3 regions of the Serratia sp. LSHTC3 genome follow, and region 1 is predicted to be linked to each of the others. Evidence: riboswitches for the same ligand, from Rfam matches in the RefSeq annotation. Region 1 holds a riboswitch; each other region holds the start of a gene.
What was found. Region 1 has a riboswitch for thiamine pyrophosphate ahead of thiC (phosphomethylpyrimidine synthase ThiC). Riboswitches for the same ligand answer to the same signal wherever they lie in the genome.

Region 1 (4,774 bases):
AGCCAGCGTCCACGGGCTGCCGGAAAAGCCGATCAGCGGCACTTCGCCCTTCAGCTCGCGGCGGATGGTGCGCACCGCGTTCATCACATAGCCCAGCTCCACTTCCGGATCGAACGCCGGCAGTTTGTCGACGTCGGCGCGGCAGGTGACGGGGGAGCTGAAACGCGGGCCTTCGCCGGCTTCAAAGTACAGGCCGAGCCCCATGGCGTCGGGAATGGTGAGAATGTCGGAGAACAGGATGGCGGCGTCCAGCGCGTAGCGGCGCAGCGGCTGCAGCGTAACCTCGCAGGCCAGCTCCGCGTTCTTGCACAGCGACATGAAATCACCGGCCTGGGCGCGAGTCGCCTTATACTCCGGTAAATAACGACCGGCCTGGCGCATCATCCATACGGGGGTCACATCCACCGGCTGACGCAACAGCGCGCGCAGGTAACGATCGTTCTTCAACTCAGTCATTTATGGGGCTCCCTTAATAATCTGCCGGCCATTGTACATTATTCTGCCCGGCACAGCGCCACGGTGTCCTCAATCAAGCGGCGCGCCACGGTGCCGGGCGGCGGCAACAACGGCAGTTGGTCGTAACGATACCAGCCGGCATTGAGCAGCTCCTTGGGATCGTGACGAATCTCACCCTGGTGGTAATCGGCCATAAAGGCCATCATCAGCGAGTGCGGAAACGGCCAGGGTTGTGACGTGACGTAGCGCAGGTTCTTGATTTCAATATTGCTCTCTTCCATCACTTCGCGCGCTACCGCTTGCTCCAGCGTTTCGCCCACTTCAACGAAACCGGCCAGCACCGTGTGAATGCCGCCGCGATGGCGCACGTGCTGCGCCAGCAGGATCTGATCGTCGCGCCGAATGGCGACGATCACGCAGGGCGCGATCTGCGGGTAGTAGCGCTCCTTGCAATGGCCGCACAGGCAGGCGCTTTCGGTGCGGCTGAGGTGCATCTCATGGCCGCAGTAGCCGCAATAGCGATGGGAGCGGTAGAAATCCGCCAACTGCACGCCGCGCCCGGCCAGCTGGAACAGACCACGATCCTGATCCAACAACTGACGCACCGACCCCATCTCCCGCGGCATCGCCTGGCGCACCAGCCAGACCGGCGCGCCCTCCCACTCACCGATGACGCGCGCCATGTGGCCCTGCAGGCCGAAGGCGGCGGCGGTCCCCGACGGCAATTCACCGTTCGGTAACCAAAGTTTGCTTTCATGGCTGACGATCCACCAGCCGTTTTCATTGCCCGTTAATGCAAGTTCCATATCGTTGTTGCACAACCTCAGCTTCACTGGCACTCTACAAATCGGCTTTGTTACATTTTAATAACTTACCGGTTACTTTTGTTACTTACACGGAGTCAAACATGCTCAACCGTTTGGAAAGGCTGACTCAGCGCGTTGGCGGTAGTAATGAATTAGTTGATCAATGGCTTCAGGCCCGCAAGCAGTTGCTGGTCGCCTACTGCACGCTGGTAGGCCTCAAACCGAATAAAGAAAAGCATACGCCGCTGAATGAAAAAGCGCTGGAGAACTTTTGCCATAACCTGGTGGATTACCTCTCCGCAGGGCATTTTCATATCTATGACAGAATTATCAAACAAGTGGAAGGCGCAGCCAGTCCGAAAATGTCGCTGGCGGTGAACATCTACCCCAAGCTGTGGGCCAATACCGAACAGATCATGGCGTTCCACGATCGCTATACCGAAGTGGATATCGATCAGGAGGTTTGTCTGGAATTCCACCAGGCCTTGTCGGATATCGGCGAAACGCTGGCGGCGCGCTTTGCGCTGGAAGATAAGCTGATCCTGCTGGAAGCGGAAGCCACGCAGCAACCGCTGCCGGACCAGGCGCTGGATCCGGCGCGTTAAAATTTTATAGTTTTTTTTCTTATCCCTCCTATACTGGGGGGCATCTTGTCGGAGTGCCTAGCGCCTGATTTGTTCATCGAATCAGCCAGGCTGAGACCGTTAATTCGGGATCCGCGGAACCTGATCGGGTTAATACCCGCGAAGGGAACAAGAGTAATCTATCGCCACAGACACGGCCTTCCCCTTGCGGGTGCCCTGCCTTATCGGCCACCATCATTACTCCCTCCGAGCTCCAGACAAGCAACTTTCCCAACCCAACACACTGGTAGGAACTTGCTATGTCTAACGTTAATCCACCGCGCGCCCGTAAGGCGCAACGCGAAGCCGCCCAGCAGTTTATCGACACCCTGCAAGGCATGGCTTTCCCAAACTCACGCCGCATCTACCTGCAGGGTTCGCGCCGCGATATCCAGGTGCCGATGCGCGAAATTCAGCTCAGCCCGACCCTGATCGGCGGCAGCAAAGATAGCCCGCAGTATGAACCCAACGAGGCGATCCCGGTGTATGACACCGCCGGCCCGTACGGCGATCCACAGGCCGAGCTCGACGTGCACGCGGGCCTGACCAAGCTGCGCGCAGGCTGGATCGACGCGCGCGGCGATACCGCCACCCTGAGCGGCGCCAGCTCCGGCTTCACCCAACAGCGGCTGGCGGACGAAGGCCTCGATCACCTGCGTTTCGAACACCTGCCGTTGCCGCGCAAGGCGTTACCGGGCAAGTGCGTGACCCAACTGCACTATGCCCGCGCCGGCATCGTCACCCCGGAGATGGAGTTCATCGCCATCCGCGAAAACATGGGGCGCGAACGCATTCGCGGCGAGGTGCTGCGCCACCAGCATTCGGGCCAGGGCTGGGGCGCCAACCTGCCGGACAACATCACGCCGGAGTTCGTGCGCCAGGAAGTGGCCGCCGGCCGCGCTATCATTCCCGCCAATATCAACCACCCGGAGGCGGAGCCGATGATCATCGGCCGCAATTTCCTGGTGAAGGTGAACGCCAATATCGGCAACTCGGCGGTCACATCGTCGATCGAAGAAGAGGTGGAGAAGCTGGTGTGGGCCACCCGCTGGGGCGCAGACACCGTGATGGATCTCTCCACCGGCCGCTACATTCACGAAACCCGCGAATGGATCCTGCGCAACAGCCCGGTGCCCATCGGCACCGTGCCGATCTACCAGGCGCTGGAGAAGGTCAACGGCGTGGCGGAAAACCTCACCTGGGAGATGTTCCGCGATACGCTGCTGGAACAGGCGGAACAAGGGGTCGACTACTTCACCATCCACGCCGGCGTGCTGCTGCGCTACGTGCCGATGACCGCCAAACGCCTGACCGGCATCGTGTCGCGCGGCGGCTCGATCATGGCCAAATGGTGTCTGTCGCACCATCAGGAAAACTTCCTCTATCAGCACTTCCGTGAAATCTGCGAGATCTGCGCCGCCTACGACGTTTCGCTGTCGCTCGGCGACGGCCTGCGCCCCGGCTCAATTCAGGACGCCAACGACGAAGCCCAGTTCGCCGAACTGCATACGCTGGGCGAGCTGACCAAAATCGCCTGGGAATACGACGTGCAGGTGATGATCGAGGGCCCAGGCCACGTGCCGATGCAGATGATCCGCCGCAACATGACCGAAGAGCTGGAACACTGCCACGAAGCGCCATTCTACACCCTCGGCCCGCTGACCACCGATATCGCCCCGGGCTATGACCATTTCACCTCCGGCATCGGCGCGGCGATGATCGGCTGGTTCGGCTGCGCCATGCTGTGTTACGTCACGCCGAAAGAGCACCTCGGCCTGCCGAACAAAGAGGACGTCAAACAGGGCCTGATCACCTACAAGATCGCCGCTCACGCCGCCGATCTGGCCAAAGGCCATCCGGGCGCGCAGATCCGCGATAACGCCATGTCCAAGGCGCGCTTCGAATTCCGTTGGGAAGATCAGTTCAATCTGGCGCTCGATCCGGCCACCGCGCGCGCCTATCACGACGAAACCCTGCCGCAGGAATCCGGCAAGATCGCCCACTTCTGCTCGATGTGCGGGCCGAAATTCTGCTCGATGAAGATTTCACAAGAGGTGCGCGACTACGCCGCCGCCCAAGAGGCCGCCAAACCGATCGAGGTGCAGCTGACCGGCATGGAGAAAATGTCCGCCGAGTTCCGCGCCCGCGGCAGCGAGCTGTATCACAGCGCCGGCAATTTGCAGGAGGAGACCAGCAATGACTGATATCACGACCCCCTTCCCGGCAACGCCTCACAAACTGGGGCTTTACCCGGTCGTCGACAGCGTGGAATGGATCGCTCGCCTGCTGGAGGCCGGCGTCACCACCATCCAGCTGCGCATCAAGGACCTGCCGGATGAGCAGGTCGAAGAGGATATCGCTGCCGCCATCGCGCTGGGCCGGCGTTATCAGGCGCGGCTGTTCATCAACGACTACTGGCGGCTGGCGATCAAGCACGGCGCCTACGGCGTACATCTGGGCCAGGAAGATCTCGATACCACCGATCTGGCGGCCATTCACCGCGCCGGGCTGCGGCTGGGGGTCTCCACCCATGACGACGCCGAACTGGCGCGCGCGCTGGCGGTGAAACCGTCCTACATCGCGTTGGGGCACATCTTCCCCACTCAGACCAAAGACATGCCTTCGGCGCCACAGGGGCTGGCGGAGTTGAAACGCCACATCGCCGGTTTGGCGGATTACCCGACGGTGGCGATCGGCGGGATCAGTATCGATCGCGTGCCGGCGGTGCTGGCGTGCGGCGTCGGCAGCGTGGCGGTGGTCAGCGCCATCACCCAGGCACCGGACTGGCGCGCGGCGACGACCGAGCTGCTGCGGCTGATCGAAGGCGAGGATCCGAACGATGCTTAACGATCAGGAATTCCTGCGCTACAGCCGCCAGCTGCTGCTGGA
Region 2 (4,774 bases), on a different contig from region 1:
CACGCCCCAGGCCTGGGATTTATCCGCGCTGAACGCCACGATCAAAAAGTTGTTGCCGCAGTCGTGCGGTTTGCACAGATTGCCGACCAGATACTCTTTGCCTTTCCAGTTCAGATTCTGCGCCGGCGTAGAGGTGCCGACGCCCTTACGCGCCCAGCCCGGCATCCGCGCCTGGCCTTTGACCATGTTTTGCCAACTGGCCTGATACCCCGGCTGCTGAATCAAATCCGACGTGGTGACGATCTGCTGGGCAAAGCTGCCCGCGCTGAAGCTGAGCAGTGCGCCGAAGAGGGCGCAACGCAGCGCCTGGTGTCCCGTCATAGTCCTTCTCCCTAGGTTAAATCAGGTTTCGCCCATAAAACCGGGCCTGAACTAGTCAGACCACGGTTGCGGCAAAAAGTTGGCTCACCACCAGGCGTGAAAATGATGCACCGGCCCAATGCCGTGCCCCACTTCCAGCGTATCCGCCTGTTGCAGCGCTTGTTGCAGGTAGTCCTTGGCGGCGGCCACCGTGGCCGCCCAGTCGGCATGGCGCGGGCGCAGCGCCGCCAGCGCGGCCGAGAGCGTGCAGCCGGTGCCGTGGGTATGGCGGGTGGCGACGCGCGGCGCGGTAAAGCGCTGCTCGCCTTCGGCGGTAAACAGCCAGTCCGGGCTCTCGCTTTCGCTCAGGTGGCCGCCCTTCATCAGCACCGCCCGGCAGCCCATCGCCAGCAGCGCCCGCCCCTGCTCGCGCATCTGCGCTTCATCTTCCGCCGGCGCGCACGCCAGCAGCGCCGCCGCTTCCGGCAGGTTCGGCATAATGATCGACACCAGCGGCAACAGCTCGCGCCGGATAGACTCTACCGCCTCCGGCGCCAGTAACGGATCGCCGCTTTTCGCCAGCATCACGGTATCCAGCACCACAAATTCCGGCCGGTAATGGCGCAGACGTTCGGCCACCGCCTGTACGATGTCGGCATTGGCCAGCATGCCGATCTTGACGCTGTCGATGCGCACGTCGCTGAACACCGAGTCCAGCTGCGCGGCGACGAACGCCGGATCGATGTAATACACCGACTGCACGCCGCGGGTATTCTGCGCTACCAGCGCGGTGATCACCGAAGTGCCGTAGGCGCCGAGCGCCGAGAAGGCCTTTAAATCGGCCTGAATGCCGGCGCCGCCGCTGGGATCGGTGCCGGCGATGGTCAGCGCGTTAATACGTTTCATCACAGATCCTCCCCGCGCAGTTGATACAGGGCGTCGAGGAACGCCGGCGTAAAGCTGCCCGGCCCGGCGGCCTGCCTGGCCGCGAGGCCGCCGCAGTGTGACATCACCCGACAGGCGGTCGCCACGTTGTCCAGGCGATCGCCCGGCAGGGCGCAAAACGCCGCCGCCACCGCCGACAGCGCGCAGCCGGTGCCCACCACCCGCGTCATCAGCGGGGAGCCGCCTTCGATCGCCCAGTCGCGTTGGCCGTCGGTGACGTAATCCACCGCGCCGGTGACCGCCACCACCGCGCCGCTGCGCCGCGCCAGCTCACGCGCGGCGGGCAATGCCGCCAAGGAATCGTCGCCGCTGTCCACGCCGCGGCCGCTGGCCAGCAACCCGTTGAGCGCCATGATTTCCGAGGCGTTGCCGCGTATCGCCGCCGGTTGCTCGTCCAGCAGCTGTTTAGCGAAGGCGGTGCGGTAGGAGAGCGCGCCGACCGCCACCGGATCCAGCGTCCAGGGCTTGCCGGCCTGATTGGCGGCGGCCACCGCCGCCCGCATCGATTCGGCGCGCAGCGCGTTGAGGGTACCGACGTTGATCAGCAGGCCGTCGGCCAGCGCGCTGAACTGCGCCGCCTCTTGCGGCTCCACCACCATCGCCGGGGAGGCGCCGAGCGCCAGCAGCACGTTGGCAGTCAGCGATTGCACCACTTCGTTGGTCAGGCAGTGGATCAGCGGAGGCCGCTGTTGGAATTGGGTCAGGCAGGCCGCGGCGCGGGCGCCGGGTAGTGCATCAGGTCGAGCGATCATATTCCTCCCAACCGGCGTTCAAGAAGGCGGCGCCGGTTGAGCGGCCGTGACTTCCCTACGCTGGCATTATCCAGATCAGGTAATACGGGTATTTCTCAGCCTTCACGCGGAAGGGCACCCCGAGTCATGAAAATCAATAGGTTGTGATCAACATTGCGTTAATCCCTGCAGGGGATCATGCCAGCGGCGGCGCGGACAAACAAGCGATTAAATTGGCTCGCGCCTAAGCGATGCTTCCCTCTTTTCCCGCCAGATACAGGCTCAGCACGCCGGGCAGCTCCGCCAGGGTAAACGCCACGTTCTGCGGCGCCGTTTTGAAGATGTGGTGCAAGGTGCCGGCCACCAGGCTTTGCAACAGCCGGGTTTGCTGCAGGATCTCCGCTTCGGCGGTCTCGGGGCGGCGCAGCTGCAGCACTCGGGCGATCAGCGCCAGGAAGCTGGACTTTTCATCCGGCAGGTTCATTTCCCGCATCACCGGCAGGTAGTCGGCGTGCTCGCGCAGGTACTGCGCATAGGGAGAAAACAGTCGCTGGATCACCTCTTCAGCGGAGAGGCGCCTCCACTCGTCGTCGCTGGCCAACGCCATGTCGCGCACCAGCGCCTCGATCGATTCGGTGTGCCGATCCGCCAGCGCCTTGATCACCGCGTGGCGATCGGGGAAAAAGTGATACATCGAGCCGATGGAGGTTTTGGCGTGCTTGGCGAGCCGCTGCATGCTGAGCGCCGCCAGCCCGTCCTGCGCCACGATCGCCGCCGCCGAATCCAGAATGGTTTGTACGCGTTGCCGCCCTCTTTCCTGCTGCGGCTCCCGCCCGGTGATGTGTTCGTCGATTTGCATATTCGTTTCTGCCCGCTGTCATCAACGCATTATACCCATTTGCCGCCGCGAAGGCAGGGTGACACAAAAAACTAGATTAACTCCTCTAGTTTAGAGTAGAGTATTTATTCTAGTTTCTCCTTGCGCAAGCGTGAGGAAGACAAACAGTGACCTCACTCACTGAAAAAGAGTCATTCCATTCGGCCCGTCGACCAAGCCAATCGCCAGAGAACGCCCTATGCCCGACAAAAAACTGCTTATCACCTGCCTGACCGCGCTGCTGCTCACCGGGTGCTCACCGGCACCGTCCATGGTGGTGTTCGGCGCTTCGTTCCCCGACTGGCTGTTTTGCCTGTGCGGCGGCGTGGCGGGCATGGTGGCGATCCACCTGCTGCTGCGCACCCCGGAAAAACGCGCCTGGCTGGCGCCGCAGCTGCTGACGTATCCGGCGCTGACCGCGCTGATCGCCATGCTGACCTGGTTACTGGTTTTCCCCCACTGAGACTGACGCCATGACCCAACCACAAACCTCCAACAAGCGCAGACTGCTGGTGCTTACCCTCCTGGCGTTGACGCTCATCGTGGCCGCCGTCGTCGTCTGGCGGGTGGAAAACGCCCCCACTACCGACGATGCCTACGCCTATGCCGACACCATCGACGTAGTGCCGGAGGTGAACGGCCGCATCGTCGAGATGCCGATCCGCGACAACCAGGAAGTGCGGCAAGGCGATCTGCTGTTCCGCATCGATCCGCGCCCTTACCAGGACGCGCTGGCGGCCAGCGAAGCGCGCCTGATCACGCTGAATGAACAGATCAAACTGACGCAGCGTTCGGTCAACGCGCAGCAGTACAACGCCGAATCGATGAACGCCATCGTCAAACGCTCGCAGGCGCTGGTGGCGCAGGCGACCGACACCCTCAACCGCCGACAGAAGCTGCTCGGCAAGAACTACGTTTCGGCGGAAGAAGTGGAAACCGCCCGCACCTCCCAGCGCTCGGCGCAGGCGGAACTGCAGGCCGCATTGCTGCAGGCGAAACAGGCGGAAGCCGCCGTCAGCGGCGTCGAAGCCCTGGTCGCGCAGCGCGCCGAAGTGCAGGCCGACATCGCCATCGCCAAGCTGAATCTGGAATTTACCGAGGTGCGAGCGCCGTTCGACGGCCGCATCGCCTCCCTGAAAACCACCGTCGGCCAATATGCCTCCAGCGCCAAACCGGTGTTCACGCTGATCGACACCCGCCACTGGTACGTGGTCGCCAACTTCCGCGAAACCGACCTGAAAGGCGTGCATCCCGGCGTGCCGGCCACGCTGTATTTAATGAGCGACGCCGGCCAGACCTTCAGCGGCAAGGTAGAGTCGGTCAGCTACGGCGTGCAGCCCGACGACGGCGGCAGCGTGCTGGGCGGGCTGCCCAACGTGTCGCGCAACATCAACTGGGTGCACGTTTCTCAGCGCTTCCCGGTCAAGATCGCGGTAGAGGCTCCCAACCCGGCGCTGTTCCGCGTGGGCGCTTCGGCGGTGGCCAAGCTGAACCTGCGCCATGAAGAATAAAACGATGTATCGCGGCTGGCTGTCCCAGTTGATCGACGAGCTGCGCCCTTCGGACAGCCGCATAAACCTGGTGATCCGCGCCCTGCTCTCCAGCGCGATCGCCATCGTGATCTCGCAGACGCTGCAGGTACCGTGGCTGGCGCTGTCGCTGATCGCGGTCTTCTTTATCACGCAGTCCAATATCGTGATCACCCGCGCGATCGGTATCCTGTTTTTCGTCAGCTCCACGCTGGCGATCGGCGCCGCTATCCTGGTGCTGAAGTTCACCTACGACTACCCGATGCTGCGCATCTTGCTCTCCAGCGCGCTGTTTTTCCTCAGCGTGTTCCTGATGCGGGTGACCAAGGTTGGGGTGCTGTTCTTCCTGATGGCGCTGGTGGTGATCTACACGCAAAGCTTTGTCGATCTCA
Region 3 (4,774 bases), on a different contig from region 1:
CAGATCACGCTTTGCCCGAAATGCCCAGCACGCGCGCTTCGGGCGCGCTGCCGTCCAGCAGGGCCTGCGTCGGGCCATCGTAATAGATGCGGCCGTCGACCACCAGCAGCGTGCGCGGCGCGATGCGTGCGGCGTCGTCGAGGTTGTGCGACACCATCAGCAGCGTCAGGTTGCGCTGTTCGCATACCGTCTGCAGCAGTTGCAACATCTCGTTGCGCAGCGCCGGATCGAGCGCCGAGAAGGGTTCGTCGAGCAGCAGGATCGGCCGTTGGCGAATCAAACAGCGCGCCAGCGCGGCGCGCTGACGCTGGCCGCCGGAAAGTTGCGACGGCAGGCGCTCCAGATGCTCTTCCAGGCCGACCTGACGGGCGATGTGTTCTCGCTGTTGACGCTGCTGCGCAGTCAAGCGCAGACCGGGATCCAACCCCAGCCCGATGTTCTGCGCCACCGTCAGATGCGCGAACAGGTTGTTTTCCTGAAACAGCATCGACACCGGCCGCTTGGCCGGCGGCGTGGCGGTGTGGTCTTCGCCGTTCAGCAGCAGCCGGCCGCTGGCCGCCGGCAGAAAGCCGGCGATCAGGCTCAGCAAGGTGCTTTTACCGGCGCCGCTGGGGCCGAGCACCGCGACGCGCTCGCCCGGCTGGATGCGCAGATCAAAGCGCATCGGCAGGTGGTCATACAGGTAGGTCAGTTTTTCAAGCGTCAGCATGGCGGCCCGGTAAGCGTTCAATCAGGGTAAACAACAGGAAGCACAGCAGCAGCAACAGCAGCGCGGTCACCGCCCCGTCGTTGCTGCGATAGGCGCCAATCTGCTGATACAGGTAAAAAGGCAGGGTACGGAAATGCTCGTTGCCAAACAAGGCGACCACGCCGAAGTCGCCGATCGACAGCACGCAGGCGAAGGCCAGCGCCTGCGCCAGCGGGCGGCGCAGGGCGCGCAGTTCGATCAGCCGCAGCCGTCGCCAGCCGCGGATATCCAGCGACAGGCACAGCGGGTTGTAACGTTCGGCGAGGTCGCGCATCGGGTTCTCCAATACCTTCAGTGCATAGGGCACCGCCATCAGCGCATTGGTGAGGATCACCAGCGCATAGGGCGACTGCGGCAACCCCACGGTATCGCTCAGCAGCAGGAAGAAGCCGGTGGCCAGCACGATGCCCGGCATCGCCAGGATCACCATGCCGCTGAGCTCCAGAGCCTGGCCGCCGCGCAGCTGCTGCCGCAGTTTCAGCTCGCGGCTGCTCCACAGCAGCATCATCGTGAGCGCCACGCACAGCAGCCCGGCGCCGAGGGCGATGCGTAGCGACGTGAACAGCGCCTGCCACAGCACCGGCTGGCGCAGTACGTTGAGGATAGCCTGGTTGGCGCCATCGGCGATCACCGCCAGCAGAGGCGGCAGCAGCAGCAACAGCGCGGCGGCGATCAGCAGAAAATCGCCGACGCGTCGCCACAGGCTGTCATCCGGATTGCGCCAGCGCTGGGCGTGGGTATGCCCCACCGGCAATGCCTGGCTCAGGCGCTGACTGATCAACACCAGCCCGAGACAACAGCCCAGCTGGATCAGCGCCAGCATGGCGGCACGCCCCAGATCGTAGTCGTAACTCAGCGCCTGGTAGATCGCCAGTTCGATGGTGGTGGCCTGTGGCCCGCCGCCCAGCGACAGCACGGTGGCGAAGCTGGCGAAGCACAGCATGAAGATCAGCGCGCCGCTCGGCAGGATTTGGCGGCGCAGCGCCGGCCATTCGACGAAGCGGAACTGCTGCCAGCCGCTCATACCCAGTTGAGCGGCCAGCTGGCGCTGCTCTACCGGAATGTTCTCCAGCGCCTGCAGCAACAGGCGGGTGGCCAGCGGCAGGTTAAAGAACAGGTGCGCCAGCAGAATGCCCTGCAGACCGTAGGGCGAGAAACCATACTCGACGCCCAGCCAGCCGCACAGCGTCGCCAGCCAGCCCTGGCGCCCATAGACGCTGAGCAGGCCGAATACCGCTACCAGCACCGGCAGCACCAGCGTCATGGCGCACAGCCGCAGCAACAACTGCCGGCCGGGGAAACGGCGGCGATAGAGCGCGCGCGCCAGCAGAATGGCGGGCAGCACCGAAATCAGCGCCGACAGCAGCGCCTGCAGGAAGGTGAAGCGCACCACGTGCCACAGGTAACTGTCCTGCCACAGGCTGCGCCAGTCGCTGTCCGGCGCGTGACGCCACAGCGAACCCAGCGCCAGCGCGGCGACGAGCAGGATCAGGCCGGCGGCCAGCAGCCCCGGCCAGAGCCAGCGGGGGATCAGCGGCTGACGGCGGTTTGCCATGCCCGGATCCAGCCGCCGCGTTGTGTGGCCACCTCTTCGGCGCTGTATTGCAGCGCGGTCTGCGGCACGTTCATCTGCTCAAAGCCGACGGGCAGCGGGGTGTTGATCACCGGGTACATCCAGTTGCCGGTCGGGATGGTGTTCTGGAATGCCGGCGTCACCATGAACCGCATGAAACGCTCGGCCAGCTCAGGCTGTTTGGCGGCTTTCAGCTTGCCCGCCACTTCCACCTGCAGGTAGTGGCCTTCGCTGAACGTGGCGGCGGCGTAAAGGTCTTTTTTCTCTTCGATCAGGTGGTAGGCGGGAGAGGTGGTATAGCTGAGCACCAGATCGCCTTCGCCTTTCAGGAACAGGCCGTAGGCTTCGCTCCAGCCTTTGGTGACGGTGACGGTCTTCTTCGCCAACTGCTGCCAGGCGGCCGGCGCCTTGTCGCCATACACTTTTTGCATCCACAGCAGCAGGCCGAGCCCCGGCGTGCTGGTGCGCGGATCTTCGTAGATCACTTTCCAGTTGCGGTCGCTGCTGACCAGCTCCTGCAGGCTTTTCGGCGGGTTCTTCAGTTTTTCTTTGTTGTAGACGAAGGCGAAGTACCCGTAGTCGTAAGGCACGAAGGTCGCGTCCTGCCAGCCGCCCGGCACCGTCAGCCTGGCGGTATCGACGCCGCTCGGCGCGAACAGGCCGGTTTGCTGCGCCGCCTGCAGCAGGTTGTTGTCCAGCCCCAGCACCACGTCGGCGGCGCTGTTCTTGCCCTCCATGCGCAGGCGGTTCAGCAACGAGACGCCGTCTTCCAGCGCCACGAACTTCAGTTCACAGTCGCATTCGGCCTCGAAGGCTTTTTTCACCGCCGGGCCAGGGCCCCAGTCGGCGGCGAAGGAATCGTAGGTGTAAACCGTCAGCGTCGGCTTGGCGAACGCCGGCGCGGCGCACAGCAGCAATAAGCAGGGCAGATATTTTTTGACCACGTTGCACTCCTGAAAAATAAGGGGGCAAGGGCATCTGAGGGGGCGAGGCGGCGTCGCCGGTTCGCTGGGCTCAAATCCCTCCGCCGGTATTGACCGGATCAGGTTCGACGGGTGTGCTCTCAGCGGAAAATCAGGCTTATTACGCGGCCCGGCTCTCCGCACCCCGTTGAGACGGCGCTATTGTAAAGATTAACCGACTTGGGCGAAAGGCGCTTATGTCTCCGGCGGGGCAAACCAGGCGGACTTGAAGTCGAACCAGCCGAGGGTGTTCATCCGCACGCCGCGCATGCTGCGCTGGCCGTGCAGCTGCAGCCAGTGGTGGAACAGCGGATGCAGCTGGTGGTTGCTGACCAGACGCTGGCAGAACTCCGCCAGCGGCAGACGGTTGGCGCGCCACAGCGCCGCGTCCTGCGCCAGATCTTCGTTCATGCAATGCTGCATCAGCGGCAGTTCGTACAGCGTGGCGAACAGCGAAAACTCCAGCGGCAGATAGAAGTTGGCGCTGCCAAGCCACAGATCGCTGCGCGCGTCGCCCTGGTGCCAGGTGGCGTAATCCACGCTTTGCACGATCAGGCGGATGCCGTGCTGCGCCAGCAGCGGCTCGATCGCCTGACGGATGGCGTGAAACTCCGAATGCTCATTGAAGTGGGTCATCGTCAGTTCGGTCAGCCCCGCCGGTTTGGGCTGCTGCGCCAGCGCGCGGTTGTGGTGCCAACGGGGCAGCAGGCCGTACGCCGGCGACCAGTAGCGTTGGTAGAGCGGCCCGGCGTGGCTCAGCAGCGAAATGGGATTGATCAATTCGCACAGCCAGCTGCGAATGGCGGGATCGGCGGCCAGCGGGGAGCGCCGGTCGAACAGCAGGAAATAGCAGCCCTCTTCCAGCCGGCTTTCCAGTTCGTTGTTGCCGGTTTCATCGCCCTGCAGCTGTACGCCGGAATGCACCAGTTCTTCGGAGAACTCCGGCAGCACCCAGATATTCACCTCGTCGATCAGCGCCCGGTAGCCAAAATAGTCGTCGAAGGCGTGGATCTTCATCTGGCTGGGGAGATTGCGCACTACGCGATAGGGGCCGGTGCCGATCGGATGGCGGGCGAAATCCGGCAGTTCGCGCCATTCGCGCGGCAGGATCATGGCGTGCACGCTGCCCAGCAGCCAGGGCAGCCAGTGGTCGGGGCTGCGCAGATGCACGTCAATCACGAATGGCGTCGGCGAGGTGACGCTCTCGATATGCGAGAACAGCGGTTGCGAGGTCAGACGCGAGAGAGAAGTAATGACGTCCGCCATCTCCAGCTCGCGGCCGTGATGAAAATGGATCGCCGGGCGCAGGTAAAATCGCCAGTGCAGTGGCGTCAACGCCTGCCAATGGTGAGACAGATCGGACTCCAGTTCCCCGTTTTCCTCATTTATGCGCGTCAGACCGTTGAAGATCTGGCGCGCCAGATGGGTTTCCGAACGCCGCAGCGCCGAGCCGGGCAGCAGGTTGTACAACTGCCGGTAGTAGAGCACCCG

Region 2: it holds a riboswitch for thiamine pyrophosphate, as region 1 does, so the genes downstream of both, thiM (hydroxyethylthiazole kinase) here and thiC (phosphomethylpyrimidine synthase ThiC) in region 1, are expected to answer to the same signal.
Region 3: it holds a riboswitch for thiamine pyrophosphate, as region 1 does, so the genes downstream of both, thiB (thiamine ABC transporter substrate binding subunit) here and thiC (phosphomethylpyrimidine synthase ThiC) in region 1, are expected to answer to the same signal.

The regions. Positions count from the first base shown of each region.
Region 1 is NZ_JBXUNP010000012.1:6,542-11,315, forward strand. It holds gene hemE (uroporphyrinogen decarboxylase) at 1-456, opposite strand, end outside; gene nudC (NAD(+) diphosphatase) at 495-1,262, opposite strand; gene AC2CGI_RS23635 (Rsd/AlgQ family anti-sigma factor) at 1,364-1,867, shown strand; TPP riboswitch at 1,907-2,031, shown strand; gene thiC (phosphomethylpyrimidine synthase ThiC) at 2,146-4,089, shown strand; gene thiE (thiamine phosphate synthase) at 4,082-4,732, shown strand; gene AC2CGI_RS23650 (HesA/MoeB/ThiF family protein) at 4,725-4,774, shown strand, end outside.
Region 2 is NZ_JBXUNP010000001.1:157,637-162,410, reverse strand. It holds gene AC2CGI_RS00805 (inhibitor of vertebrate lysozyme family protein) at 1-321, opposite strand, end outside; gene thiD (bifunctional hydroxymethylpyrimidine kinase/phosphomethylpyrimidine kinase) at 406-1,206, opposite strand; gene thiM (hydroxyethylthiazole kinase) at 1,206-1,997, opposite strand; TPP riboswitch at 2,033-2,129, opposite strand; gene AC2CGI_RS00790 (TetR/AcrR family transcriptional regulator) at 2,221-2,835, opposite strand; gene AC2CGI_RS00785 (YtcA family lipoprotein) at 3,053-3,316, shown strand; gene mdtN (multidrug transporter subunit MdtN) at 3,327-4,364, shown strand; gene AC2CGI_RS00775 (FUSC family protein) at 4,354-4,774, shown strand, end outside.
Region 3 is NZ_JBXUNP010000003.1:462,604-467,377, forward strand. It holds gene thiQ (thiamine ABC transporter ATP-binding protein ThiQ) at 5-709, opposite strand; gene thiP (thiamine/thiamine pyrophosphate ABC transporter permease ThiP) at 696-2,303, opposite strand; gene thiB (thiamine ABC transporter substrate binding subunit) at 2,279-3,265, opposite strand; TPP riboswitch at 3,323-3,441, opposite strand; gene sgrR (HTH-type transcriptional regulator SgrR) at 3,479-4,774, opposite strand, start outside.